DNA from 3 places in the Paenibacillus vortex V453 genome. Region 3 is predicted to be linked to each of the others. Evidence: predicted binding sites of a transcription regulator. Region 3 holds the regulator's gene; each other region holds the start of a gene.
The links. The regulator NrdR, encoded in region 3, represses ribonucleotide reductase genes. The targets are predictions, from matches to a motif close to AACACNATATATNGTGTT.
Positions count from the first base shown of each region.

Region 1: a site for NrdR is predicted at 2,351-2,368, ahead of PVOR_RS09100 (anaerobic ribonucleoside triphosphate reductase). Genes of this name have one in related genera too.
Region 2: a site for NrdR is predicted at 2,013-2,030, ahead of PVOR_RS21750 (adenosylcobalamin-dependent ribonucleoside-diphosphate reductase). Genes of this name have one in related genera too.

Region 1 covers NZ_ADHJ01000017.1:31,931-36,628, forward strand. Annotated here, with positions in the region: gene PVOR_RS09090 (replication-associated recombination protein A) at 237-1,544, shown strand; gene PVOR_RS09095 (PCYCGC motif-containing (lipo)protein) at 1,600-2,136, shown strand; gene PVOR_RS09100 (anaerobic ribonucleoside triphosphate reductase) at 2,409-4,637, shown strand; gene nrdG (anaerobic ribonucleoside-triphosphate reductase activating protein) at 4,634-4,698, shown strand, end outside.
Region 2 covers NZ_ADHJ01000039.1:79,780-84,477, forward strand. Annotated here, with positions in the region: gene PVOR_RS21750 (adenosylcobalamin-dependent ribonucleoside-diphosphate reductase) at 1-1,894, opposite strand, end outside; gene PVOR_RS21755 (DEAD/DEAH box helicase) at 2,316-4,073, shown strand; gene PVOR_RS21760 (YqhG family protein) at 4,075-4,698, shown strand, end outside.
Region 3 covers NZ_ADHJ01000043.1:52,156-56,853, reverse strand. Annotated here, with positions in the region: gene coaE (dephospho-CoA kinase) at 1-600, shown strand; gene PVOR_RS23495 (lytic transglycosylase domain-containing protein) at 597-1,163, shown strand; gene PVOR_RS23490 (alpha/beta-type small acid-soluble spore protein) at 1,231-1,458, opposite strand; gene nrdR (transcriptional regulator NrdR) at 1,607-2,080, shown strand; tRNA gene PVOR_RS23480 (tRNA-Ala) at 2,256-2,328, shown strand; gene PVOR_RS30820 (hypothetical protein) at 3,130-3,381, shown strand; gene PVOR_RS23465 (SRPBCC domain-containing protein) at 3,674-3,982, shown strand; gene PVOR_RS23460 (SRPBCC domain-containing protein) at 4,066-4,563, shown strand; gene PVOR_RS23455 (DUF1801 domain-containing protein) at 4,594-4,698, shown strand, end outside.

The sequences.
Region 1 (4,698 bases), on a different contig from region 3:
CCTCCGGTCGTGGTTGATTCTAATCATACGTTGCTTAATCTTAAACGCTTTTAGAAAGATAAAAGTTTGACTTTTTGTCAAAGCAAGCAGTTATTCATCAGTGTTATCAGATCAACAAATTATGAAGTCATTGCCTTCCACAGGCACAGTTAAATCGAATATGATATGATAGAGCGTGACGGATTTTATTGAAACCGGCTTAGGATTGCATTGATATCAGACAAGGAAGTGTAGCAATGGATTTATTCAGTATCGGGCGTGAAGGGGACCGGGATTCCCGGCTGCTGGCCGATCGCATGCGCCCTTCGTCGCTTGATGAATATATAGGACAAGAACATATTATTGGACCGGGCAAGCTGCTTAGGCGGGCCATTGAGGCGGATCAGGTTTCTTCCATATTGCTGTATGGCCCGCCGGGTTGCGGCAAAACAACCCTCGCCCATATCATATCCCAGCAAACCAAGGGACATTTCGTTCGCCTTAATGCGGTGGAGGCGTCCGTTAAGGACGTTAGGGAAGTCATTGAGCAGGCTCAGAGCAACCGCAGTCTGTATGGGACCAAAACGATACTGTTCCTGGATGAGGTTCATCGCTTTAACAGTTCCAGGCAGGATGCGCTGCTGCCCGCCGTTGAGAACGGCACGATTATATTTATCGGTGCTACGACCGAGAACCCCTTCCATTATGTGAATGGGGCCTTGATGAGCCGATCGACCTTATTCCAGCTTCAGCCGCTGACCAAGGAGCATTCCATGATTGCAATGCAGCGTGCTCTGGCAGATCAAGACAAAGGCCTCGGATTTATGGATCTCAGAGCGGAAGAGGAAGCGCTGGATCACATTGCAACCATGGCGAACGGCGATATCCGGCGCGCGCTGAATGCGCTGGAACTGGCAGCTATGACTACACCTCCGAATGCCAGCGGTACGATCCATATTACGCTGGATGTTGCGGAGGAATCGATTCGCAGGCCCATCGTGCGTGCCGATGAGTCCACACAGTATGATGTGCTGTCAGCCTTTCATAAGAGCATTCGGGGGTCCAGTGATGCGGCACTGTTCTGGTTTTTGTACGCGGTTGAAAAGCTCGGGATGGATCCGATGGTTTTCATTCGGCGTTTGATTGCCGCCAGCAGTGAGGATATCGGCTTAGCCAACCCGCAAGCGATGGTGCAGGCGGTAAGTGCGCTGGATGCGTACCGGAATAACGGTTGGCCGGAAGCGAAACTGAATATCGCCCAGGCGATTCTGTTTGCAGTGGAGAGCCCGAAATCGGACAGCGTTGTATCCGCCATCTCCCGTGCCATGTCGGCCATGGATGAGGTGAAATCAGCAGAGGTTCCGCTTCATCTGCGTGATACACATTATCAGGGAGCCGTGAAATTGGGACATATCGGCTACAAATACCCGCATGATTATCCAGGCCATTACGTGAAGCAGGATTATTTACCGAAGGAGCTCTCCCGCAGGGTGTTTTATCAGGCGACCGAGCAGGGGAACGAATCGAAGATCGCCCACAATCAGAGACTACGACGCGAAGAATAGCGGAACGGCTGAGCAACAACCGCTGCGACCGCTAATTAATTGGAGGATAAGAGTAATGAGAACAGGGAAACAACGGTTTGTCATCCTGCTGCTGTCTGTTGGTGTATTGCTCAGCGGCTGTTCGGGAAAAAGCGTCCAGGAGCAGGTCACAAATGGGCAGGCTGCGGAAGCGGCGCATGAGCATGGGCACCAGATTCAGCTGACGAACGGGGATATTCAGGAGGCGACGGCTTCCATTGACGAGCTGCCTGATTTTTTGAAGAATCAGACCAGCGAACTTCAAACGATTTATGCGCTGTCTGCACAAGTGAGTGATGTGCTGAAATATATTCCTTGCTATTGCGGGTGCGGGGAAAGTGCCGGTCATGAGAGTAACTTGAACTGTTTTATCGATGAGATTCAAGAGGATGGGACCGTGGTATGGGATGATCATGGTACCCGCTGCGGAGTGTGCCTGGACATCGCCGTAGAATCTGCAAAAATGAGCAGCGAGGGCATGAGTTTGACGGATATCCGGACTGCCATCGACGAGAAATACAGCACCGGTTATGCCAAACCGACGCCAACTCCAATGCCGCCAGCTGCAAGCTGATCGGTTACTGGAATGAAAGGAATGAAAATTCAGAAGATGCCGCTTGCGATTCATGAATCGTAGGTGGCATCTTTTTCGTTCGCCGGATTTACTTCGGCAAGCTGGCTGCTTGGGCGGTCTTCTTTCTCATTTGTCATTTTCCCTACATGACTCTCTCCTGAACCGTGATCTATATCACAGCGCCAAACTATATATAGATGTAAATTTGTTTAACGAAACTATATATAGTGTGATAGTGATCTTGATCTATCTATAAGGAGTTGACCGAATTCATGAAAGTCATGAAGAGAGACGGATGCCTGGTGAATTTTGAGATGAGCCGGATTGTGAAGGCGGTGGATAAAGCATTTATAGCGGTAGAGGGTGCTTCCCGGGAGCAAGCTGCGTTAGAGATTGGCGTTCGGGCAGCCCATATAGCGGCGGGAATGGATCAGGTGACGGTGGAGGAGATTCAGGACATCGTGGTTGAACATTTGCAGAGCAGCGGTTATACAGAGGTAGCCGCGGCCTATCAGCAATACAGGGAAATCCGTGACCTGGAGCGGGTTCGCCGGGGGGAGCTGTACAAAATCAGCAGGGATGTGATTGGGGTAGCCAATCTCGATCTGCTGCGGGAGAATGCAAATCTGAACGGGGATTCCTTCAGCGGAAAAATGAGCCGTATCGGCTCCGAATATGCCAAGTGGATGGCAAGTCATTTCGTTCTCCCGGCGGAGCTTATGAGAGCTGTCAAGGACGGTTATGTATATGTGCATGATCTGGATCAGTATGCGCTCGGAACGACGAACTGTATATTCATCCCATTCAATCGTCTTTTGGAGCGGGGCTTTAATACCGGAAACGGATCCGTCCGGCCGCCGCAGAGTATTATGACGGCAATGGCGCTGGTAGCCATTATTTTTCAATCCCAGCAAAACAGTCAGTTCGGCGGTGTTTCGGGCAGTAAAATCGATTGGGATCTGGCACCGTATGTCGGTAAATCCTTTCGCCGGCATTTTCGCAAGGGTGTGGCCTATCCGGAGGAGGCAGCACAGAGAACATCGACGGCAGGTATTCTTCCGGACACTGAATTATACATAGACAATGAGCAGCTGAAGGAAACATACCCTCGAACTTACCGATACGCCTACAATGAGACGGTGAATGAAGTGAAGCAGGCTGCGGAATCCTTGATCCATAATTTGAATACGATGAGCAGCCGGGCAGGCGGTCAGATTCCCTTCACTTCGCTGAACTACGGCATGTGTACGTCCACCGAAGGACGTCTGGTGTCCCATGCCCTGCTTGACGCCACGATGAGGGGACTTGGCGGGGGAGAGACGCCGATTTTTCCACAGCATATATTTCAGTGCAAGCAAGGGGTCAATCAAAGGGAAGGAGATCCCAATTATGACCTGTTCCTGAAAGCTGTAGAATGCTCCAGCCGCAGGCTGTACCCGAATTTTGTCAATGTGGACGCATCGTTTAACCTTGCCTACTACAGCCCGGACGATCCGGATACAATCATTGCCACCATGGGGTGCCGAACAAGGACGATTGCAGACCGTTTTGGGCGAAATCGCCTGAGTGGAAAAGGCAATTTGTCCTTCAACACCATTAATCTGGTCAGGCTTGGCATTGAGCATGGAATACTCGAAGGGAAGCGGGACTTACCGGATCTGACCCACTTCTTCAAGCAGCTGGATCATTATATGGCCATTGCGGTGGAGGGGCTGATTCATCGTTATGAGCTGCAAGCGGATCAACCGGCTAAAGCATCTGATTTTATGATGCGGGAAGGCGTGTGGGAAGGCGGCGAAGTGTTGTCACCGGAGGACAAGGTGCGGGATTTGATCAAACACGGCACCCTTGCGCTTGGATTTATCGGGCTGGCTGAATGCCTGAAGGCGTTAACCGGACAGCATCACGGGGAGGATGAGACCAGCCACCGGCTGGGGTTTGAGATCATAAGGCATATGCGGCAGTTTTGCGATGAGGCCAGTGAAAGATACAATCTGAACATCTCCTTGTTTGCAACACCGGCAGAGGGGTTATCCGGAAAATTTACGAAGCTGGATCGCCATACCTTCGGCGTGATCAAGGGGGTAACCGATCGCGAGTATTACACCAATTCCTTTCATATTCCGGTTTACCATCCGATGGCGGCCTATCGAAAAATCCGCTCGGAAGCACCCTTTCACGAGCTCTGTAATGCAGGAGCCATTTCGTATGTAGAGCTGGATGGGAATGCGAGACAGAATACGGCTGCTTTTCGGGAGATTGTGCAGTTTGCCTTGCAGCAGAATATCGGGTATTTCTCTGTTAATCACCCTGTCGATCGGTGCCCCGCATGCAATTATGAGGGGATTATCGGGAGCGCTTGCCCCGGGTGTGGTGCTTCGGAAGCAGATGGGAACTTCCAGCGGCTGCGCAGGGTGACGGGGTATTTAACCGGCAATTATACCGAGCGCTTCAATTCCGCCAAGCAGGCTGAGGTCAGGGACCGGGTGAAACATCTGTGAATGTGTGCGGATATTTGCCTGAGAGCATCAATGAAGGAGCCGGGCTTCGGGCCGTTCTTTT
Region 2 (4,698 bases), on a different contig from region 3:
CGCGGCTGCCGTCACGGTAGATCGTTACGCCTTTGCATCCCAGATCGAATGCCAGCTCATACAGGCGCTTCGTATCTTCAACCGTGAAGTCAGCCGGACAGTTGGCCGTCTTCGAGATGGAGCTGTCCACCCAGCGCTGAATCGCCGCCTGCACGCGGATATGGTCCTCGGCGGAGAGTGTCATCGCCGTGACGTAATAATCCGGCAGCTCCTCGCCCGGATGGCTGTCCAGCCAATCTTGAGCAATCGGCACGAACTGCTCGTCGAAGCCAAGACGGCTTTGACGGAAGTATTTGAAGGCAAAGTACGGCTCGATGCCCGTCGACGTTCCAACCATCGTACCCGTGCTGCCCGTCGGCGCTTGGGTAATCACGGTCACGTTGCGCGCGCCCTTTTCACGCACCGCATCCGCCACTTCTGGATACACTTCAGCCATATTTTTCATGAAGCCGCTTTGCAGGTACAGCTCGGCATCGAATGCCTGGAACGAACCCTTCTCTTCGGCAATATCGGCGGAAGCCAGATACGCCTCGCGTGCGATGAAGCCGTACAGCTTATCCAGGAATTCCAGTGATTCCGGGCTGCCGTAACGGATATTCAGCTTGATCATCAGCTCGGCCAGACCCATCGTTCCAAGGCCCACGCGGCGCTCTTTTTTCTGGTTCAATTCATTCTCTTCAAAATGGTACGGCGTCCGGTCAATGACATTATCCAGGAAGCGCACGGAGTAACGCGTCGTGGTAGCCAGCTCTTCCCAAGCGACGTCATGATTCGCTTCATCATAGAACTTCGACAGGTTCATCGCCGACAGGTTGCATACGCCCCAGCCAGGAAGTCCCTGCTCACCGCAAGGATTCGTGCAGATAATCGGGTTGAAATACCAGCTGTTGGACATCTGGTTGTAGTATTCCATGAAGACAACACCCGGCTCCGCGGATTTCCATGCAGATTCGATAATCGTATGCCATACCTCGCGTGCCCTTACCGTTTTATATGGAATAACGCTATGTCCGGCATTCTTCCATTTCTCCAGGTCACCGTCCCACAACTCATCATAATCGGGATCGGTGGTATCCGGGAACACGAGCTCCCAGTCCAGATCCTCCTTCACGGCTTTCATGAAATCATTGCTGACGCATACTGACAGGTTTGCATTTGTAACTTGTCCCATCGTCTGCTTCACCGTAATGAAATCCTCCACGTCCGGGTGCCAATCGTTAATCATTAGCATGAGCGCGCCCCGGCGGCTTCCGCCCTGCTCGATCAGGCCTGTCGTATAACTGAACAATCCGCCCCACGATACCGCACCGCTGGAGGAACCGTTCACACCTCTCACAATCGCCCGCCGAGGACGCAGGGAGGACAAATTGATGCCGACACCGCCGCCGCGCGCCATAATCTCGGTCATTTCGGACAGAGTTTCCATAATCCCGCCCCGACTGTCCTTCGGCGAAGGAATCACGTAACAGTTGAACAGCGTCAATTCATCGCTTGCACCCGCACCAGCCGCAATCCGACCGCCCGGCACCAGCTTCCAATCATCCAGAATCTCGCGGAATTTCCCGCGCCACTCCTCCTGCAGTTCCGGCGTTGCTTCCACCGATGACATAGCAGCTGCGAGTCGATCCCACATTTCTTCCGGCGTTTTCTCGATGGTTAACGTCAGCTTCTCCACATCCGATTCCACAAGCTCGCCCTTCCGTGTCTTCACCGTGACCTTGCGGCCTTCGCGCTTCACGATTTCGCCAACTTCCTTAGTCGGAAATTTAGGATCATCCTTCGTCAGAACAAGCACCACATCGCCGACCTTCGCGTTGTTGGTGTCCGCATCCTTCCAGGCATACCGGTCCAAAAAGATCTTCTCGCTTAAACCTTCCAGCCGCTGATTCTGCATCGTAGTCAAGAGCAACTACCTCCTATATAAGTTATAAAATCAAAAAGATTCCCAAGTGTATGCGCTCACCAACAACATAACCTGTTATGTAGCCGGTCAAACATCCGAAACCACTATATACACTATATATAGTGCTATTTATTCATTATACTACACTATATATAGGTTAACTATGCCGATAATGTGAAAATTAAGCCGACTGTTCCAAGCTCCCGCTCGCAAGCTTCTGCTTTCTTCCTCTCGCTCTCTTTTTCACTCTTCCCTATGAAAAAAAGGATGAAAATATCCAATTCCAGCAGCCGCGCACCCTCAGGGGATTTCGCTTCTCCCAAATCCAAGCAAGGTTATGAAGACTTCTTTTTTCGTCCATACTACATATACACCGCTGGCCCGGAATATTTCACAACAGGAGGAGATCGACATGAACCATCAGCCATCTGCCGATTCAGGCATGATCATCGACCCGCGCATTCCCGTTCCCTTGCAGATCGACCGTTCCTGGTTTGACGATCTCGCCGGACGCCTGGACAAAGGCGGACCTTGGGGTGACTATCGACTGGCCCAGCTTGCCGTAGAAGGCGAGAAATCCCGCCTCGTTACAAGCTTCGAAGAGCTGCAATGCCTCAAGCATCTTGGCACCTTATCCCCGCTTCCCCACCAGACGGATACGGCAAGACGCGTTTTGTTCGAGATGTCGGGCAGAGCGATTCTGGCCGATGAGGTGGGACTTGGGAAGACAATTGAAGCCGGTCTTATTTTAAAAGAATACCTCGTGCGCGGACTCGTATCCAAAGTTCTGATACTGGTTCCCGCTTCCCTTGTGCTGCAATGGGTCCGTGAGCTGAACTCCAAGTTCGGCATACCTGCGGTCGCACAGAAAAAAGCCTACTCCTGGGGCAACGATATCGTTGTCGCCTCCATGGATACGGCCAAACGCGATCCTCATCAGGAAATTCTGCTAAACGAAGAATACGATATGCTCATCATCGATGAAGCGCATAAACTCAAGAACAAGAAAACGTCCAATTATCAATTCATTCAAAAGCTGCGCAAAAAATACTGCCTGCTGCTGACGGCCACGCCCGTGCAGAATGACTTGAGTGAGCTCTTCAATCTCATCACGCTGCTGAAACCGGGCCAGCTTGGCGGCCAAGGACAGTTTGCCGCGAATTTCGTTGTCGATAAACGGAGACCCAAGAATCAGGACCAGCTCAAGGACGAGCTGTCCAAGGTCATGATCCGCAACCGCCGCGGCGAAGGCGAAGTGAAATTCACGAAGCGGTCCGTCCGCAATGTAGGGCTCAGCCTTTCGCCAGAAGAACAGTCATTATACGACGGGGTCACATCCTTCGTCAAAGATCAGTATCAGGCAGCCGGGGGAAATTTAAGCAGTATGCTGTCCCTCGTTACGCTGCAGCGGGAGGTGTGCAGCAGCCGGGATGCGGTGTTCGTTACGCTTGTTAATTTGTCCAAGAAGCTCCCGGAGGACTCCCCCCTCCGCGATAAAATCTGGGAGCTGGTTTATCTGATCAAGGCCATAAAAGCGAACACCAAGGCCGAGAAAACCATTGAGCTCATTCAACAAATGAATGAGAAGGTTATTGTATTCACGGAATACCGGGCAACGCAGGAATATCTGCTTAATTATTTTCGTGATCACGGTCTCGTTTCCGTTCCTTACCGCGGTGGGATGAACCGAGGCAAGAAGGACTGGATGATGGATCTCTTTCGCGGTAAAGCACAGGTTATGATTGCTACGGAAGCGGGCGGAGAAGGCATTAATCTGCAATTCTGCCACCATATGGTCAACTTTGACCTGCCGTGGAATCCCATGCGGGTGGAGCAGCGGATCGGACGCGTGCACCGTCTCGGTCAAACCAACGATGTGCAAATCTTCAATTTATCCACCTCCGGAACGATTGAAGAACATATCCTGAACCTGCTGCATGAGAAGATCAACATGTTCGAGATGGTCATCGGCGGACTGGATGTCATTCTGGAGCGGTTTGAGAAGAAGGAATCCATTGAGAAGAGCCTGTACAAAATCATGCTGGAATCCGGCAACGACGATGAAATCCGGCAGCGCATCAGCACACTGGGCGAAACGATACACCATATCAAACAGGATATCGAGCTCGAAAGCAGCGAAGAAGAAACCCTTAGAGAGGAAGAGGCCTAATATGACCATGACGCCGCAGCAGGTGCAGCAGCACTTCATGGCCTATTTGGAAGCCACCGAATGCACCGTCATTGAAAAATCACCTGAGCATGTCACGGTGAAACTGTCCCCGCAGGCCGATAAAATGCTCACCAACCGCCCGTACTACTGGGGCTTTGTGGAACGTACCGGCGCTCCAGCCGAAACGTTGTCGTTCAACTTCGTCTTTGATCCGGATAAATACGATGAACGGCTCGCGAAGACAAAAGAGGCGGAAGTCAAAGCTCAGCTCGCGGCACCAGTGCAGGATCCGCTGCTGGCCCGCTATTACGGAAATGCGCCGGTACTCCCTGTCCTTGGACCTGGCCGGATTCAACGGGAAAATATCGGTTATGGCAGCAGCCGGCTCGCCCAAATCTGGAATGCAGCCCGCGAGGAAGGCAAATGCGTTTATCTGTTCCAGCAGCGCGATACCGAGCCTCGCCCCCGAGGGCGCTCGACCCCTTATGAGCAGTGGCTTAGCGTCTGCTTTAAGGTAGAGTTCAGCTGCGATCTGAAGCGTGAGGAGCTGTTCTTTCTAGGAATCTCACTATCCAGCCGAACGATTGCTCAAGATTTCCCGGCTATCCTGAAGGGCCGCGACCTT
Region 3 (4,698 bases):
ATGAATATCGGTTTAACCGGAGGAATTGCAACAGGCAAAAGCACCGTGTCCTCTATGTTGGCCATGAAGGGAGCGCTTCTCGTCGATGCGGATATCATCGCCCGGGAAGTGATGCTCCCGGGTCATCCGGTGCTGGATGAAGTGACCGAACATTTTGGACAAGATATCCTGTTTGAGGACGGTACCTTGAATCGAAAAAAACTCGGAGAAATCATATTTCATAATCCCGAGCAGAGAACGGCGCTGAATGGTATCACACATCCTGCGATCCGGCAGGAAATCCGGGAACGGACGGAAGCGTACGAACGCCAGCATCCGGATCGGCTCGTGGTGGCCGATATTCCGCTGCTGCTGGAGGCGAGGGAGCAATATCCTTTTCTTGAGCAGATAGCGGTTGTCTATGTACCGCGAGAGCTGCAGCTTGAGCGTTTGATGAATCGTGATGCTCTTACCAGAGAAGCGGCAGAGGCACGTTTAAGCAGCCAGATGGATATCGAACAGAAGAAGTCGCTGGCGGATATTCTTATCGACAACAGCGGCTCACTAGTCGAGACACAGCTGCAGGTGGACAACCTGTGGCGCAGGATGGTTCAAATATGAAGTGGCTGCTTAAAAAAAGAGTGCTGCTTCTGCTGTTTGTTTCTTTTGTAGCGCTTCTGTTCCTGAGCTCCAACTGGATGACGCTCCTGTACCCGATCCATTATAAAGATGAGATCCGGAAGCATGCAGATTACTATGAGGTTGATCCATTCCTGGTGGCGTCCATCATTCGGGTGGAAACCAATTTTAAGCCGGGCAAGGAGTCCAAGAAGGGCGCGCTTGGCATTATGCAGCTGATGCCGGATACGGCCAATTGGGCGATGGAAATGGCCAAGCTGCCATCAGTGAACCTCCTGAGCGTAAAGAATGAAGTGGACGCGAATATCCAGCTGGGCACCTGGTATATCCAGAGCCTGCACAAAGAGATGGACGGCAATCCGATTGCCGCGATTGCGGCCTATAATGCCGGCCCCGGGAACGTCAAGAACTGGATCAACAAGGGTATGTGGGATGGAACCTATGAGAATGTGAAGAGTATTCCCATTGGGGAAACCAGGCATTATGTACAGCGAGTAATTTATTATTATAATCAATATACGGACGTATATAAGGGCGGTTTTTAATGAAAAAAGAGCGCTGGACAGGCTCTTACATCGAGCCGCCAACACTCCTTTTTTAAGGAAGAATCAATTATTGACCGGAGTATTGACCAGCCAATTGTTGCTCGGCCAGGGTTACAAGACGTTTTGTGATGTATCCCCCGATCGAACCGTTCTCGTAGGAAGTCATGTTACCTTGGTATCCGTCTTGTGGGATGGAGATACCAAGCTCTTGAGCTACCTCGTACTTCAATTGCTCAAGAGCAGCGTTTGCGCGAGGAACAACCAGGTTGTTGGAGTTGTTGTTGCTTTGTGCCATGTTAAGTTCACCTCCTTGAGTTGGTAAAAGTATTATGTCTCGGGTTTCGCATTTTCATAACATAAAAGACAAAAGTTTTGCTGGTAAATTTTTCTGAATGTAGTTACAGGTTAAATATGCGAAGAACAAAGGAAGTGAAGATGACTTTATGAAATGTCCATATTGCAGTTATGCCGGAACGAAAGTGCTGGATTCCAGGCCGGCCAACGAAAATAAATCCATCCGCCGCCGCAGGGAATGCGAGCAGTGCAGCAAAAGATTCACAACCTTTGAAATGGTGGAGGAAACGCCCCTGATTGTCGTTAAAAAGGATGGTAGCCGTGAAGAGTTTAGCCGGGAGAAGGTGCTTCGTGGCTTGATTCGGGCTTGCGAGAAGCGTCCGGTATCCGTCGACCAGCTGGATATGATTGTGTCGGATGTGGAGAAAGCACTGCGCAATACCGCAGCAGCCGAGGTGGAGAGCCGCCAGATCGGCGAGCTGCTGATGGAACGGTTATATCCCGTGGATGAGGTAGCTTATGTCCGCTTTGCGTCCGTGTATCGGCAGTTCAAGGATATCAATATGTTTATGAAGGAATTGAAAAGCCTGCTGTCCAAGGATACGGACGTACAGGAGCTGTAAGAGCGTCGTGGTTTTTTAGGGAGACGGTACTATACCGATGTTAGGATGGCTCCGCAGCCTCATCATGATAAGTGACATTATATAGAGAGTAAAAGAAGTACAGCTTGTCTTCATAAAATGCCAAAAAAATGTTGACAGGCCTGCTGATATTTTATATGATATAGAAGTCGCTTACGGGGCCTTAGCTCAGCTGGGAGAGCGCATCGCTGGCAGCGATGAGGTCAGGGGTTCGATCCCCCTAGGCTCCATAACTAAAAAGAACCCGCTAAACACAGGGATTTTCGAGTGTTTGGCGGGTTCTTGCTATGCTTAGATATGATTTGAGCGCGTGGTCACACGTTTGGTCACACTAAGGATTTTTTTAATGCTATTTCATCTTTTGCGAGGCAAATAGGACTCCGCTCAGACCTTTATTTTATTTTTCTCGATCACAAACAATCGCCCTGTCCTCTTTTGGAGGCAGGGTGATTTACTTTTACTCCGTTCTAAATGCTCCGATGAAAGGCGGTCAGTAAGTTGAGGATGAATTATTGAATCATGTTTAACGATTCAGAATCAAATTCTAACGAGCTACCCGTGTCGGCAGCGATTAAAACCTCCTTTTCTTTGCTCTCAAGTTGCGACCCGAAAATCATGTTGCCATACTGATGTGTGGTTTCCTTATGAATAGATGGTTAAATATGGAAATTAATGTCGAAGGTCACTCGAATGTCTGAATGCCCAGGGATTTCCTTTATTTTAGGGACTTTCGCTTTCTTCGTCAAATCATAGAACGTTCGAAGCAAGTTGCGTGGATTTACAAGAGTGCCTAACTTCGTACACACAATCAAATCATAGACTCTATAGTACGAGCCAGCGGAGCCGCAGCAAAATGCGCGGCTTATTTTAATCTCCTTCTGATAATTCCTTGTAGCGTCCCATTGTTATTTTTGCCTGCGACAGTACGTAATCCCTGACAGCTATCTTCGGAATTCGATAGCCCTTCATCTTTATCGACTTGATTTCGCCACTATTTAGCAATTCATAGGCTTTGTTCCTCGCAATGTTCGATGCTGGCAATGGTCAACTTCATCGCGCAAGGGATGGCAATCGGGATCTATGGCAAGATGACGGACCTCAGCAGATCGGCGATTCCAGCATGGAATCCGCTCTTTGGATCACCCGCAACGCAGGGCTTGATCTTCAGCAATATCTGGCTCGTGCTGGCGGTCTTACAAGTTGCCAGCTTAGGCCTCTTCTATTTCGTATTCGGCAGACGTTGCCGCGCTGAATCGTCCGAGACATGGTTAATCACGGCTTAAGCCTTCGTCAAGCGCACACTTCTACGACATGAGGTATTCTGTAAAATTCTTGGCCTTTCGCGCTTCGGCGCGATTAATGAAAGTGCGGTCAATTTAAATACCAAATATTCCTTGACAGGTATATTCCTTAATAGGTATATTCAAAATGAACAGAAAATAATATGAAAAAGGAGTGATTTGGTCTGAAGAAGTCGGCATTCTTGATTGTTGCCGTCGTCCTGTTGTTGGGAGCATTGGTCAGAAGTCCCGTGTTTGCTTTCGTATAGCGAATCCTTTGTAATCGCGCGTATGAATGGATTGGAGTTTTCACGCGACGTTAATCCAAATGCTGATTTATCCAGACTTCATCCAATCGTATTCCGATGAAGAAGGCAACACGATCCGGGCTCCGTTCAGCGGAACGTGGCCGCTCGAAGTGATCAACCACTTGATGTTAATCGAAAGCGAAGGAAAGACGAAGCTTACGCTAAGAGGCGGTCCGTTTAACGCCACTGAGGAAGAACGCGCCACCTTTGAGAGCATGCGCCCGCATGTACAGCAAGGATTCGTCGGGACATTTGGTCAACTCGATGCGTTCTTGGAACAAAACTTGAACCGTTAACTACTGTGTTGGCGATATTGGAAAAAATGGGATAAAATCTGAGCAGAACCCTATTACCTACCCAAATGAGGAGGAAAAACACGATGAGTCAACAGGCAAATAAAGCAACAACGCGAGTAGAAGGACAAGCATTAATCATTGAGCGTATTTTCGAAGCACCGCGCGAGTTGGTGTGGGATGCTTGGACAAAGCCGGAGCATGTGTCCCGCTGGTGGGGTCACGGCGGAGTACCCCTCCATGCCTGCGAGATCGATTTGCGAGTGGGTGGCACCTACCGATATGTTCAGTTGGGTCCGGATGGGACCGAGTTTCCTATCATCGGTACGTATCGCGAAATTGTGAAGCCCGAGCGACTGAACTATACGATGATTTTTGACGTGGCTCCGTATAACGAGCACGAATCCGTCATTTTCGACTCGTTTGAACAGCTTGAAGGCGGTAAATCAAAATTGACGATGCGCACGGAATACGTCTCTGCTGAAGCCCTTCAAGGCTCACTGGCTTCCGGTGCGGAGCAAGGCGCGATTGCGTCCATGGAACGTTACGCCGAATATTTGGCCAAGTTGCAACAGGAAGTCTAATATCCATTGATAAGAGAGGACGTGTTGAAAATGAACCCAGAAGTATCCACATTTATTGAAAATCTGTCCTCGCCATGGCAAGTTCAATTGTGCGGTCAGCTTCGGCATATGGTCCACGAGACGATTCCCGGAGCG